DNA from 3 places in the Pseudoalteromonas sp. MBR-15 genome. Region 1 is predicted to be linked to each of the others. Evidence: predicted binding sites of a transcription regulator. Region 1 holds the regulator's gene; each other region holds the start of a gene.

Region 1 (4,273 bases):
CCATGTTGGCTATTTTAGCAGCTAAAGCTTTAGGCTATGAGGGTAAAGATCACATTACCCTAGCAACCATCATTGAGTTTATTCACACAGCAACTTTGCTGCATGATGACGTGGTTGATGAGTCTAATTTGCGTCGAGGTACACCTACCGCAAACGCAGAGTTTGGCAATGCAGCCAGTGTGCTCGTGGGTGATTTTATTTACACTCGCTCATTCCAGCTTATGGTTGGGCTTGGCAAAATGCCGATCATGCAAATTTTAGCTGATGCGACCAATGTCATTGCTGAAGGTGAAGTGTTGCAGCTTATGAACTGTAATGACCCTAACACCACCGAACAAAGCTATATGCAGGTTATTTACAGCAAAACCGCCAAGCTTTTCGAAGCCGCAACGGGTCTTGCCGCTATCATTACCGAGCAAGACGAAAAAGTCCTCGACGCATTAAACCTATACGGCATGCATTTAGGAACTGCTTTTCAACTAGTAGATGATGTACTTGATTACAATGCCGATGCACAGCAACTTGGCAAAAACATTGGTGATGACTTAGCTGAAGGTAAACCTACTTTACCGCTTATTTACGCGATACAAAAAGGCACACCAGCGCAAGTAAAACTAGTTCGTGAAGCCATTGAACTAGGCAATGGTATGGATCACTTAGACAGCATTCTAGCGACGCTCGCTGATACCAAAGCCCTTGAGTTTACAATGCAAAAAGCAGAGCAAGAAGCTGATAAAGCCATTGCATGCATTGCTTTTTTACCCGACACGCCATACAAACAAGCGTTAGAAAGCTTAGCGCGGATTGCGGTCGCCCGCGATCACTAAGCGATACTTTATTCGAGCCATTAAAAAAGCCTGCAATTGCAGGCTTTTTTGTTTTAAGCGCTTCAACATGCATGTGAAGCGCTTAGCATCAATCGGGATTAACCGTTGATGAAATCAACACCTTCTTGGATGTCTTTGTTAAGTGTCGCTAGCATGTCGTTCTTAGCTTGCTCTTCGAATGCACTTAACTCACCGTAAGAAAGAATTTCTTCAACACCGTTCTTACCTAAACGTACTGGGTGTGCGAAGTAAGCAGCATCACCATTTTCAACAGCAACGTATGCGTAATCTACCACGTCTTCACCTTGTAAGCCTTTCACTAAAGACATACAAAAACGAGCCGCTGCGGCACCCATTGAAAGTGTTGCTGAACCGCCACCAGCTTTAGCATTAACAACTTCAGTACCTGCATTTTGGATACGTGGAGTAAGTGCTGCAACTTCTTCATCAGTGAAAGTAACGCCTTCAACTTGTGAAAGAAGTGGCAGAATGGTTGTACCAGAGTGACCACCAATAACAGGGACTTTAACGTCAGTTGCGCTTAAGCCTTTAAGCTCAGCTACAAACGCTTCAGAACGGATCACGTCAAGAGTCGTAATACCGAATACACGGTTAGCATCGTAAGTACCCGCTTTTTTGAATACTTCAGCAACGATTGGCACAGTGCCATTTACTGGGTTAGTGATGATACCGACTAACGCTTTAGGGCAGTTTTTAACGATGCCTTCAGCTAATGTTTTGATGATACCTGCGTTTACGTTGAAAAGGTCCGCACGGTCCATGCCCGGCTTACGTGGCATACCCGCTGGAATAAGAACGATATCACAACCTACTAATGCAGCGTCCAAGCTGTCTGCACCAAAGCCTTCAACTTTAACGTCAGTTGGGATGTGAGAAAGATCAACCGCTACACCAGGAACAACAGGGGCAACATCGTATAACGATAATTCAGAACCTGCAGGTAAACTTGTTTTTAATAATAAAGACAATGCTTGGCCGATACCGCCAGCTGCGCCTAAAACAGCAACTTTCATTGGAATTCTCCGTAATTTGAGGTAGGAAATATTTGTGGCCCTAAAGATAATGAAATTAGCGACTAAAAACAAATTTATCCTGCTTATTTCGCGTATAATTTCGACCATAGTTGTAAACTTAGCTGTAACGTGACGGTATTTGGACGACAAATGCAAACAAATACTGCATAACTATGCAGAATTGTGTAGAATTACTTCATATTTGATGAATAAAAGAAACGACAACATGCAACCACAAGACAAACAAGAAGCACTGATCAAAGCGTTTAAATCGTTATTAAAAGAAGAAAACTTTGGCTCACAAGGTGAGATTGTCGAAGCATTAAAAGACCAAGGCTTTGATAATATTAGCCAAAGTAAAGTCTCACGCATGTTGAGTAAATTTGGCGCTGTACGCACACGCAATGCAAAACAAGAAATGGTGTATTGTTTACCTGCCGAAATGGGTGTGCCAACCGCAAAGAGCCCTCTTCGTCAGCTTGTTATCGACATCATGCACAACGAAATGATGATTATTATTCGTACCAGCCCAGGGGCTGCACAGCTGATTGCCCGATTACTGGATTCATTAGGTAAGGCAGACGGTGTACTGGGTACAATTGCAGGCGACGACACTATTTTTATCGCCCCTGCAAAAATTTCTGAAATCGATGTCACGCTAGACCGTGTTAGAACATTATTCGATACAGTTTAACGTTAAAGCTGCTTCAAAAAGTTTACTGACGGGGCGAAAAATGCAGACCCCATGTCGGCTTGTGTAAAATCGAGCCAATGGTCATAACATTCGCCCTGCCCTAATCGGCTTTTGAGTACCTGTTCAAACGCATCACCTTGCGCTGCACACGACACCATTAAAATGCCCTGTTTATGAACGTCACCAAACGGCATGCTTTGATTGAGTATGAGAGGCTGACCCTTTTCATCTTTTAATTCATTTCGTACTGCATGACTCGTTTCAACAGCTGGCATTATTAACGTGTTATCAAGACGTGTACGCCCCATGATTTGCTCTTGCTCAGATAACGACAAATGTTGCCACACGCTTAGGTCATGCACAAAACGCTGCACATGAATATAACTTCCCTGATCTTCAAAATGACCCGGCTTATCAATCAGTGCGGTGCTTCGCTTTTGTCGCCCATGCGGAGTGTCTCCCGCATAAATAAAGCCATTAAAATCGCGGCCATCTAAAAAGCGAAAGTTACGAACTTGTTCCACCAGCTCAACATCAGGTGTAAATAATTTAATGATTTGTAGAGCAAAAAGGTGATTTACATCTTCACGATCAGAGCGAATTTGCACAAACAAATCGAATGGCTGCGCACTCATGACGTGCTCACTGTGCGTCACATTTGGAAAGCTTTGTAATTGGCTTGGAATAAACTCTGGCAGTATATGCGGCCAGTACTGCGCACCAAGCGCAACCACACATGACAACATGGCTTCAGAGAATTGGTCTGCAAACTCGTCTTGAATGACGCTTACGCGTTTAAGTTTTTTGCGTAATGACTCATCGTGACCATCATAAACATTAAAAAACAGGTGCAAACCGTGTAAGTTTGCTTCAGCACAAATCCCAGATTGCGCTTGCGCCATAATGAATCCTTAGCTACTCGTTATCAAACATACAGACAAGGAATTCAGGATTATAACGTTCTGTTTAATCTTCGAAAAAATTGACCGTATGTGGCATTATTTTTATTTTTACTGGTTGCTCGACCGCTAGTACACGATCATTTTCGGCAGCAACTTCTAGCTCCTGCCCAGCAATACGTACCTTATACACATAACGCGTACCGATAAAACGTCTGTTGAGTATGGCTTGACTACTTACATCGCCGTGCTCTGCCTCACATAACTTAATATGATGAGGTCGTACATACACCACACCGTGTTGACCTTGATGCTTGCTTTCGGTTAGCGAATGTATGACACCATACGTCGTTTCATATTCAGTTGGCGTTAAGACTTTTGCCGTTAAGTATATGCCCGTACCAAGAAACTCTGCAACCTCCTTTGAGTTAGGTTGGCTAAATAACTGCTCGGGAGTGCCTTGTTGCGCTATTTTTCCACCGTGCATCACCGCAAGCGTATCAGCAAAGGCAAACGCTTCTTCTTTTGAGTGCGTCACAAAAACAGCGGAAACTTGTTGGTCTTTTATAATCCGACGAATATCAGCAATTAATTCAAAACGCACTTGGGTATCAATGTTCGAAAATGGCTCATCAAGTAGTAATAAACTGGGTTTATATGCCAAAGCTCTCGCTATTGCGACACGTTGTTGCTGCCCACCGGAGAGTTGATGTGGGTATCGTTTTGCACAGCCATCTAGTTTAACCAACCTGAGCATTTCACTCACGCGCTCACGTTTTTGTGCTTTACTCATATTGCTCAAACCAAAGGCAATGTTAT
Region 2 (4,273 bases), on a different contig from region 1:
TGACGATATAGTGCCGATAGTTTCACTATTTAATAAGGAAAAGAGATGGCTTCACTCAATCAACACCGAGTCTATATTCCTAGCTCTGCACGTGCAAACCAGTATGTGTTAGTTGAATTTAAACCCAATGATGAGTTTTTTGCCCAGTTTACGAACATTAGCTGCGGTTACAAGCGTCTTGCAAGGGAATTATTTGCGCTGTGCGATGAGTATGAACTTCATAACGTACATCTCATTGCGAATGATAAACTACCTGTCGTACGCTACCATGATGAGGCGTACAGTTTAGAAACAACAAAACAAATATTATTTTTCTATAATCCGCAATACCACGAAGCACACAATGTATTTGCTAATGGCGAAGAAAGATGCAAAAAAATTCGCTTATTATTCTTAGCAACCGGTGACGATATTCGTGCAAATGCGGCACAGTTCCACCATAAAGTGCAACGGGTAATCAATACATTACAAGACAAGCTTTTAAGCAACCAACCCCCGCTTAAGATTCGAGATCATCAACACTTAACCTATGACTTATTTGCCAAAGCCAAAGGCCACAAAGAAAGCTATGGCTATAAGTTACGAAGTTTATATCCGCGTTATCAATCGCGCCAATGCCATTTGCCAAGCGATCACAGCGAAATGACCTATGCAGGCTTTTCAATTCCTGTCACACGCGCAATTAAGACACAATTTCAGCATATGCTAAATGAAGAAAACTATAGTCAGTTTTATCAGTATATTTTTGATGCGTTTAAACGTGCCTGTGATAAGCGTCAACTTAACTTAGCTGCCTTTATCGCAAATGGAACACGCCCGATTGTGCGTAATAGTAATATTGACAATGCACAGAGCAATAGCGAGTTACAAAAACTGACTTTCGACTGCACCAGCGAGCAAGTACAAATACAACAATTTTGGAATGCGGATACGTTGGTCGATGTGCTGCACTTTGTTATTGCAGCAGCAGAAAAAGATAAACACGATATCGGTTACGGCCGATTTATGAACCAAGTACAAAGTGCCATTAATGAGGTGACAGACGAACTTGCGTTTAATCCAACACGCCAAGACTTACGCGTGCGCTTTTATCAGCATATTAACTATCAATATTAAACAGGTTTTACGCGGGTGACAGCGATGTGTCACCCACCTTTACCTTAACGATTTTTTGGTAATTTAGATAAGTCTAAACGTAATACCTTTGAGCGTCGCTGGTAGTTATACAGCGACTTTTTCTTCGCGGGCAGTTCATCGACCGTCACCAATTCAAAACCTTGTTCAATAAACCAATGAATACTGCGCGTTGTTAACGCAAATAACCCATGATAACCACACCGTTTTGCCTTATTAATTATAAAACGTAATAAATTACTGCCACGGTCTGCATCACGATATTGAGGGTGAACAGCAAGACTTGCAAATTCACCAACCTGCTCTTCATCAAATGGGTAAAGGGCAGCGCACGCGATAATAAGTCCATCACGCTCAATCACTGTGAATTGCTCAATTTCTATCTCTAATTGCTCTCTTGAGCGACGCACTAAATAGCCCTGCTCTTCAAGTGGTCTAATTAAGTTTAAGATACCGGTTATATCACTGATCGTTGCACTACGAAGTTGTTCAGAACTTTGTGGCGCAATCTGGGTCCCAATACCATCCAAAGAGAAGAGCTCTTGCAATAAGGCACCATCTTCTTTGTAGCTGACAAGGTGACACCGATGCACCCCGCCCCGACATGCATCAATAGCAGCTTGCAAAAAGACAGGGGCGCTCAAACATGAAGGTGTATGAGTGCGATAGTGCTCTAACACTCGCTCGGCTTCGTTTGGCATTAATTCTGCTATCGCTTCGCCATTTTCATCTAAAATACCTGCATCTTGGCTAAAGCCTAGCATTTTGTCTGCTCTGAGCTTTAAAGCAACTTGAGTCGCAATTTCTTCTGCGGTTAAATTAAAGCTCTCACCCGTCACTGAGGCAGCAATCGGACCTAGGAGCACAATACTATTGTTATTGAGTTGGTGGCGTATTCCCTCAACATCAATTCGCCTAACCCGCCCCGAGTGGTGGTAATCAACCCCTTCATCAACGCCTAAAGGCTGCGCTATAACAAAATTACCACTGACTACATTTAAAAATGAGCCCGACATGGGGGTGCTACTTAATGACGTGGATAAACGTGCGGTGATGTCAAATTGCATTGCTCCGGCCACTTTTTTAATCACTTCAAAAGTGGTGTTATCGGTAACACGGATCTCGTTATGAAAATGACTAGTTATGCCAACCTCATTCAAAGCGGCATTAAATTGTGGCCGTGCGCCAAACACCAAAACAATCTTAATACCTAAGCTTGTTAATAGAGCAACATCATTAATAATACTTCGACAGCCTGGCTGGTCTATCGCCTCACCACCCAGCATTACAACGAAAGTCTTGCCTCTATGGGCATTTACATAAGGAGTCGACTGACGAAATCCGTCTACTAATTCTGTAGTACGCACGTGCTAATTACCTTTTAAATTCAAGCGTTTTTTATTAAAACGGAAACAGAGGAATTAGTTTAAGGAATTTTTATTCATAAATAAAGAATTTTTATTCTTTATTTATGAATAAAAATTGACAGTGAATTAAGTAATAAAAAAGGCCCGCATAAGCGAGCCTCTTTTTAAGAGATTAAAGACCGATTACCAGCCTGTTTTCTCTTTAAGTGCAGCACCGATGTCAGCTAGTGAACGTACTGTTTTAACGCCAGCAGCTTCTAATGCAGCAAATTTCTCATCAGCAGTACCTTTACCGCCTGCGATGATTGCACCCGCGTGACCCATACGCTTACCTGGAGGCGCAGTTACACCCGCAATGTAAGAAACAACAGGCTTAGTTACGTTGTGCTTGATGTATTCAGCAGCTTCTTCTTCTGCTGTACCACCGATTTCACCGATCATAACGATTGCTTCAGTTTGCTCGTCTTTTTCGAACATTTCTAAAACGTCGATGAAGTTAGTGCCAGGGATTGGGTCGCCACCGATACCAACACATGTTGATTGGCCGAAACCAGCATCAGTAGTTTGCTTAACCGCTTCGTAAGTAAGTGTACCAGAACGTGATACGATACCTACTTTACCAGGCTTGTGGATGTGACCAGGCATGATACCGATCTTAGTTTCACCCGGAGTGATAACACCTGGGCAGTTAGGACCGATCATGCGAACACCAGTTTGCTCAAGCTTAACTTTAACGTCAACCATGTCTAGTGTTGGGATACCTTCAGTGATACAAACGATAAGCTCGATGCCAGCATCGATAGCTTCTAAGATTGCATCTTTACAGAAAGGTGCTGGTACGTAGATTACTGATGCAGTTGCGCCAGTTGCTTCTACAGCGTCACGTACTGTGTTGAATACTGGAAGACCAAGGTGCGTTTGACCGCCTTTACCTGGGCTAACACCACCAACCATTTGTGTACCATACTCAAGCGCTTGCTCAGAGTGGAAAGTACCTTGGCCACCAGTGAAACCTTGACAGATAACTTTTGTATCTTTATTGATTAATACAGACATTATTTGCCCTCCGCAGCAGCAACAACTTTTTCAGCTGCGTCTGTTAGTGATTCAGCAGCGATGATGTTAAGGTCAGAATTAGCAAGTACTTCACGACCTAGTTCAGCGTTAGTACCTTCTAAACGTACTACTACTGGTACGTTTACGCCTACTTCTTTAACTGCACCAATGATACCTTCTGCGATCATGTCACAACGAACGATACCACCGAAGATGTTAACTAAAACAGCTTTTACGTTGTCGTCTGAAAGGATGATCTTGAATGCTTCAGATACACGCTCTTTCGTCGCGCCGCCACCAACATCTAGGAAGTTAGCTGGCTTGCCACCGTGTAGGTTTACGATGTCCATCGTACCCATTGCTAGGCCTGCACCGTTAACCATACAACCCACGTTACCGTCTAGTGCAACGTAGTTAAGCTCGAAGCTTGCAGCGTGAGCTTCACGTGCATCTTCTTGAGATGGATCGTGCATTTCACGGATTTTAGGTTGACGGTAAAGCGCGTTACCATCTACACCGATTTTGCCATCTAGACAGTGAAGGTTGCCTTCGTCTGTGATAACAAGCGGGTTGATTTCTAATAATGCGAAATCGAAATCGTTGAACATGTTCGCAAGACCCATGAAGATCTTAACAAACTGTTTCATTTGCGTTGGGTTTAAACCTAGTTTGAAGCCTAATTCACGAGCTTGATACGCTTGAGGACCTACAAGTGG
Region 3 (4,273 bases), on a different contig from region 1:
CTGTTGTTGAACCGCCACTTTCAACAGAGTTTGGACCGCTACAATCTGCTGGTGCTGGAATTGGGGGTTCACCATTGAGGAATTGCTCGTAGTTAGCACCTGTTTTAGTTTCTATACCGAGTAGGCCCAACGGACGGTCACCCAGTAAGATTTGATCACGTTGGCTCCAGCCTAAAGAGAGAACCACATTGCCTTTATCATCTTCTAAATTAGAGCCGATTGTCAGGGCTATGCTGTCTTTATCGCCATCACCATCACCTGTTTCAGAGTGCTTAAAGTCTAAATCAACGCCTTGGAAGTCATCTTTTAAGACTACATTCACAGCACCTGCAATCGCATCTGAGCCGTATACCGCAGAAGCACCACCGGTAATAATGTCAATTCTTTCAATGAGGGCTGTGGGGATTGTTGAGCTATCAACAGACCCATTATAGTTGTATGGAATCATCCGGCGACCATTCATTAACACTAAAGAGCGTTGTGAACCTAAGCCCCTTAAGTTAATGGTTGCTGCACCGCCAGAGCCATTATTTACGTTACTACCGTCTCCAGGGATTGTAGAGGGAAGGGTTCTAAGGATTTGCTCTACTTCAGGTTCTTGTTGATAACCTAGTTCTTTTTCTCCAATTGAAACAATAGGGCTTGCAGAGACCGCACCAGGTTGTCTAATCCGACTACCGGTGACTGATATCACTTCGAGATCTTTTTTTGCTTCAGTTTCTTCTTCGGCTGAACTTGTTGGTGCATACAGTAAAACTGATGACACGAAGCCTGTACTAATTGCTAATCTTATAGCATTAGATAGTTTGCTGGTTAACATTGTTATCTCCCAATAAATTATAGTTGGCTAGAAAACAATGGAATACTGCTGATAGTCCATTCTTAGCAATATCAGCTTAGTATATATATTAGGTAAAAGTAAAAAAATACTTCGTTATTTTGTATATGTTTTTCAAAAATACCAATGCTTTACGAAAAAAAGCGACTTATAAAGCCGCTTTTTTTCGTAAAGTCTCTATTTTTAGCAGTTAGTTTCTTCTGCTTTTACACCTTCTTTAACTTCTTCGCATGCATCTTCTACTGCATTTTGAGCGTCGGTTACTGCTTCATCAATGCGCTCACCAGCTTCTTCTGCTGTGTTGTCTTCACACCCCATAATAAATAAAGCTGAAAATAGGGCGATAGTAGCTGCTTTTAAAGTTGAATTTTTCATAATGAAATTCCTTGTAAATAAATTAGTAAAGTAAATTGCTGTTGGTTTGTTATTACTTAGGTACATTGCCTCTAAGAGCACCTGATATAAGTGAAATAACAAGTAAAACTAAGAATATAAAAAATATGATTTTAGCTATGCCTGCTGCGGCCCCTGCAATACCGCCAAAACCTAACACTGCAGCGATTAGCGCTATAACTAAAAAAGTAACTGTCCAGCGTAACATAATGTTCTCCTTGGTTATTTAATTTCGTTTCGGTTGATTAGACTGAAGCGAGTTCCATACCAAAGTTTTAAAGTCCTTATTTTTCAATTTGTTAGTTTTGTTTTCGTTTTTTTTGTGGCGTGTCGTTTGGTAATTATTACGAGTGATCATGTAACTTATTCATAGTGATAATTTTTCAACTTCTATGCTGAAAGTGGACACCTGTGATTATGTTTTCTTGGTAAGACCAATTTAACCTGTATGGCATGCAAGTTACCAAACCCCTTGCTTTAGCTGATTTTTACGCTGCTACGTTACACAGTTAACTATTTTTACATATAACTTTTGACTATATTGAGTATTTTTATCGTCTATATTGGGTAGTTAATTGCCGTAATGGCTTGGTGTTAATTAATTGTTTGATGTGTTACCCTGTAATTAATTGGTTTTACCAATTGACAATAAAGCTTTAAAAATAAGTTTTGTTTGTTATTATGAATGTATAAATATTCGATTTAAGTGTTTTTTTATTCTGAGTAGCGAGGGGAGCAGTATGGATATTGGTGGCTTACTTACAACCGCAGCCAGCTTAATGCTAACGGGTATGGTGGGTGTATTTATCTTTCTCAGTATTTTGATTTCAGCCGTACTGCTGATGTCGAAATTGTTGGGGCGATTTGAAAACTCTGCGAGCTCAGTTCCAGCCCGAACCGCAAAATTACAGCCTCAGCAAGGGGTACCACCGGCACATATTGCAGCTATCAGCGCTGCTATCGCTCAATTTAGAAATAAACAACAATAACGGAGCAGCTTGAACATGGCTAAATTAAAACTAACCGAATTAGTATTGCGTGATGCGCATCAGTCTCTATTAGCAACGCGTATGCGCCTAGATGATATGCTGCCTATTGCCGAAAAGCTTGATCATGCAGGTTATTGGTCTATTGAATCATGGGGGGGAGCTACTTTTGACTCCTGTATCCGTTATTTAGGTGAAGACCCTTGGCAGCGTATCCGTGAGCTAAAGGCGGCAATGCCAAACACTAAACAGCAAATGTTATTACGCGGTCAAAATCTCTTAGGTTATCGCCACTATGCTGATGACGTTGTCGAAAAATTTGTTGAACGCGCCCATAAAAATGGCGTTGATGTATTCCGTATTTTCGATGCGATGAATGATGTACGTAACTTAGAAACGGCGATTAAAGCGGCTGTTAAAGTGGGAGCGCACGCGCAAGGGACTATTTCGTATACGGTAAGCCCTGTTCATACGCTTGATATGTGGTTAAAACTTGCTAAACAATTAGAAGAGCTTGGTTGTCACTCTATTTGTATTAAAGATATGGCGGGTTTATTAAAACCGTATGAGTGTGAGCAACTCATTAAAGGGTTGAAAGAGACAGTTTCAATTCCGATTGCTATGCAATGTCATGCGACTACGGGGCTTAGCACTGCAACATATCAAAAAGCAATTGATGCAGGTATTGATATGCTTGATACCGCAATATCGTCAATGAGTATGACGTATGGCCACAGTGCCACTGAAACAATTGTGTCAATTGTTGAAGGCACAGAGCGCGATACTGAACTCGATTTAAATCAACTTGAAGAAATTGCTGCGTACTTCCGTGATGTTCGCAAAAAGTATGCGGCATTTGAAGGCAGCTTAAAAGGGGTTGATGGTCGAATTTTACTAGCACAAGTGCCTGGCGGCATGTTAACTAACATGGAAAACCAGCTTAAAGAGCAAGGTGCAGCAGATAAATTAGACCAAGTATTACTTGAGATCCCGCGTGTTCGTGAAGACTTAGGGTTCATTCCGCTTGTTACACCCACCTCACAAATAGTAGGAACACAAGCGGTACTTAATGTATTAACTGGTGAGCGTTATAAAACAATCACTAAAGAAACTGCCGGTGTACTTAAAGGTGAATATGGTGCGACACCAGCGCCAATGAATAAAGAGTTGCAAGAACGCGTCCTTGATGGTGCTGAACCGATTACTTGTCGCCCTGCTGATAAACTTGAGCCTGAACTTGAGAAATTAGAAGCTGAGCTTTTAAAAGAAGCCAAAGAGCAAGGCTTAGAGCTTGCTGATGAAGTAATTGATGATGTGCTTACTTATGCATTATTCCCGCAAATTGGCTTGAAGTTTATTAAAAACCGCCATAACCCTGATGCATTTGAAGCAGTTCCAACCGCTGAAACTGCCCAGACTGAAAGTAAACAACCTACGTCAGGCAAAAATGCCGTTAAAGCTGAGCAGTATAGCGTAAAAGTTGATGGGAAAGTTTACGATGTCGTAGTAGCGCAAGGTGGTGAGCTTAAAGAAGTTACTCTTAAAGACAGCGAATTAATTCCACAATCGGCATCAGCGTCAGCGGGTGAAACGCTCAATGCGCCATTGGCGGGTAATATCTTTAAAATTAAGGTAAAGCCGGGCCAAACGGTAAATCAAGGCGATGTGGTTATCATTATGGAAGCAATGAAAATGGAAACCGAAGTCCGTGCTGCACATACAGGCACTGTCGCTGAAATCTTAGTAGCCGAAGGTGACTCAGTTACCACTGGCGATGCTATGATTTCGTTAGCGTAGGGGATAGAAGATGGATGGTCTTTTAAACCTTTGGCATGCAACGGGTATAGCAAACTTTACCTTTCCTGCTTTGATTATGATTGCCGTAGGGTGCTTATTGCTGTATTTGGCAATTGCACGTAATTTTGAGCCGTTGCTGCTTTTACCCATTGGCTTCGGCGCTATTTTGACAAACATTCCAGTTGCTGGGTTATCTGACCCAGGTGGGCTTTTATATTATGTTTATCACATTGGTATCGACTCAGGTGTTTTTCCACTG

Evidence for each region. The regulator ArgR, encoded in region 1, controls arginine synthesis, uptake and breakdown. The targets are predictions, from matches to a motif close to ANTGAATANNTATTCANT.
Region 2: the regulator ArgR is predicted to act here: its motif matches at 2,563-2,580, upstream of argA (amino-acid N-acetyltransferase).
Region 3: the regulator ArgR is predicted to act here: its motif matches at 1,916-1,933, upstream of ACSSVW_RS11545 (OadG family transporter subunit).

What each region holds. Positions count from the first base shown of each region.
Region 1 is NZ_JBRJHH010000006.1:38,316-42,588, reverse strand. Features, by position in the region: gene ispB (octaprenyl diphosphate synthase) at 1-827, shown strand, start outside; gene mdh (malate dehydrogenase) at 926-1,861, opposite strand; gene argR (transcriptional regulator ArgR) at 2,088-2,555, shown strand; gene ACSSVW_RS09665 (Dyp-type peroxidase) at 2,558-3,457, opposite strand; gene ACSSVW_RS09660 (ABC transporter ATP-binding protein) at 3,522-4,273, opposite strand, start outside.
Region 2 is NZ_JBRJHH010000008.1:217,341-221,613, reverse strand. Features, by position in the region: gene ACSSVW_RS12835 (DUF3083 family protein) at 46-1,116, shown strand; gene argA (amino-acid N-acetyltransferase) at 1,161-2,501, opposite strand; gene sucD (succinate--CoA ligase subunit alpha) at 2,685-3,557, opposite strand; gene sucC (ADP-forming succinate--CoA ligase subunit beta) at 3,557-4,273, opposite strand, start outside.
Region 3 is NZ_JBRJHH010000007.1:159,153-163,425, forward strand. Features, by position in the region: gene ACSSVW_RS11530 (TonB-dependent receptor domain-containing protein) at 1-820, opposite strand, end outside; gene ACSSVW_RS11535 (hypothetical protein) at 1,022-1,213, opposite strand; gene ACSSVW_RS11540 (DUF1328 domain-containing protein) at 1,266-1,439, opposite strand; gene ACSSVW_RS11545 (OadG family transporter subunit) at 1,972-2,220, shown strand; gene oadA (sodium-extruding oxaloacetate decarboxylase subunit alpha) at 2,236-4,014, shown strand; gene ACSSVW_RS11555 (sodium ion-translocating decarboxylase subunit beta) at 4,025-4,273, shown strand, end outside.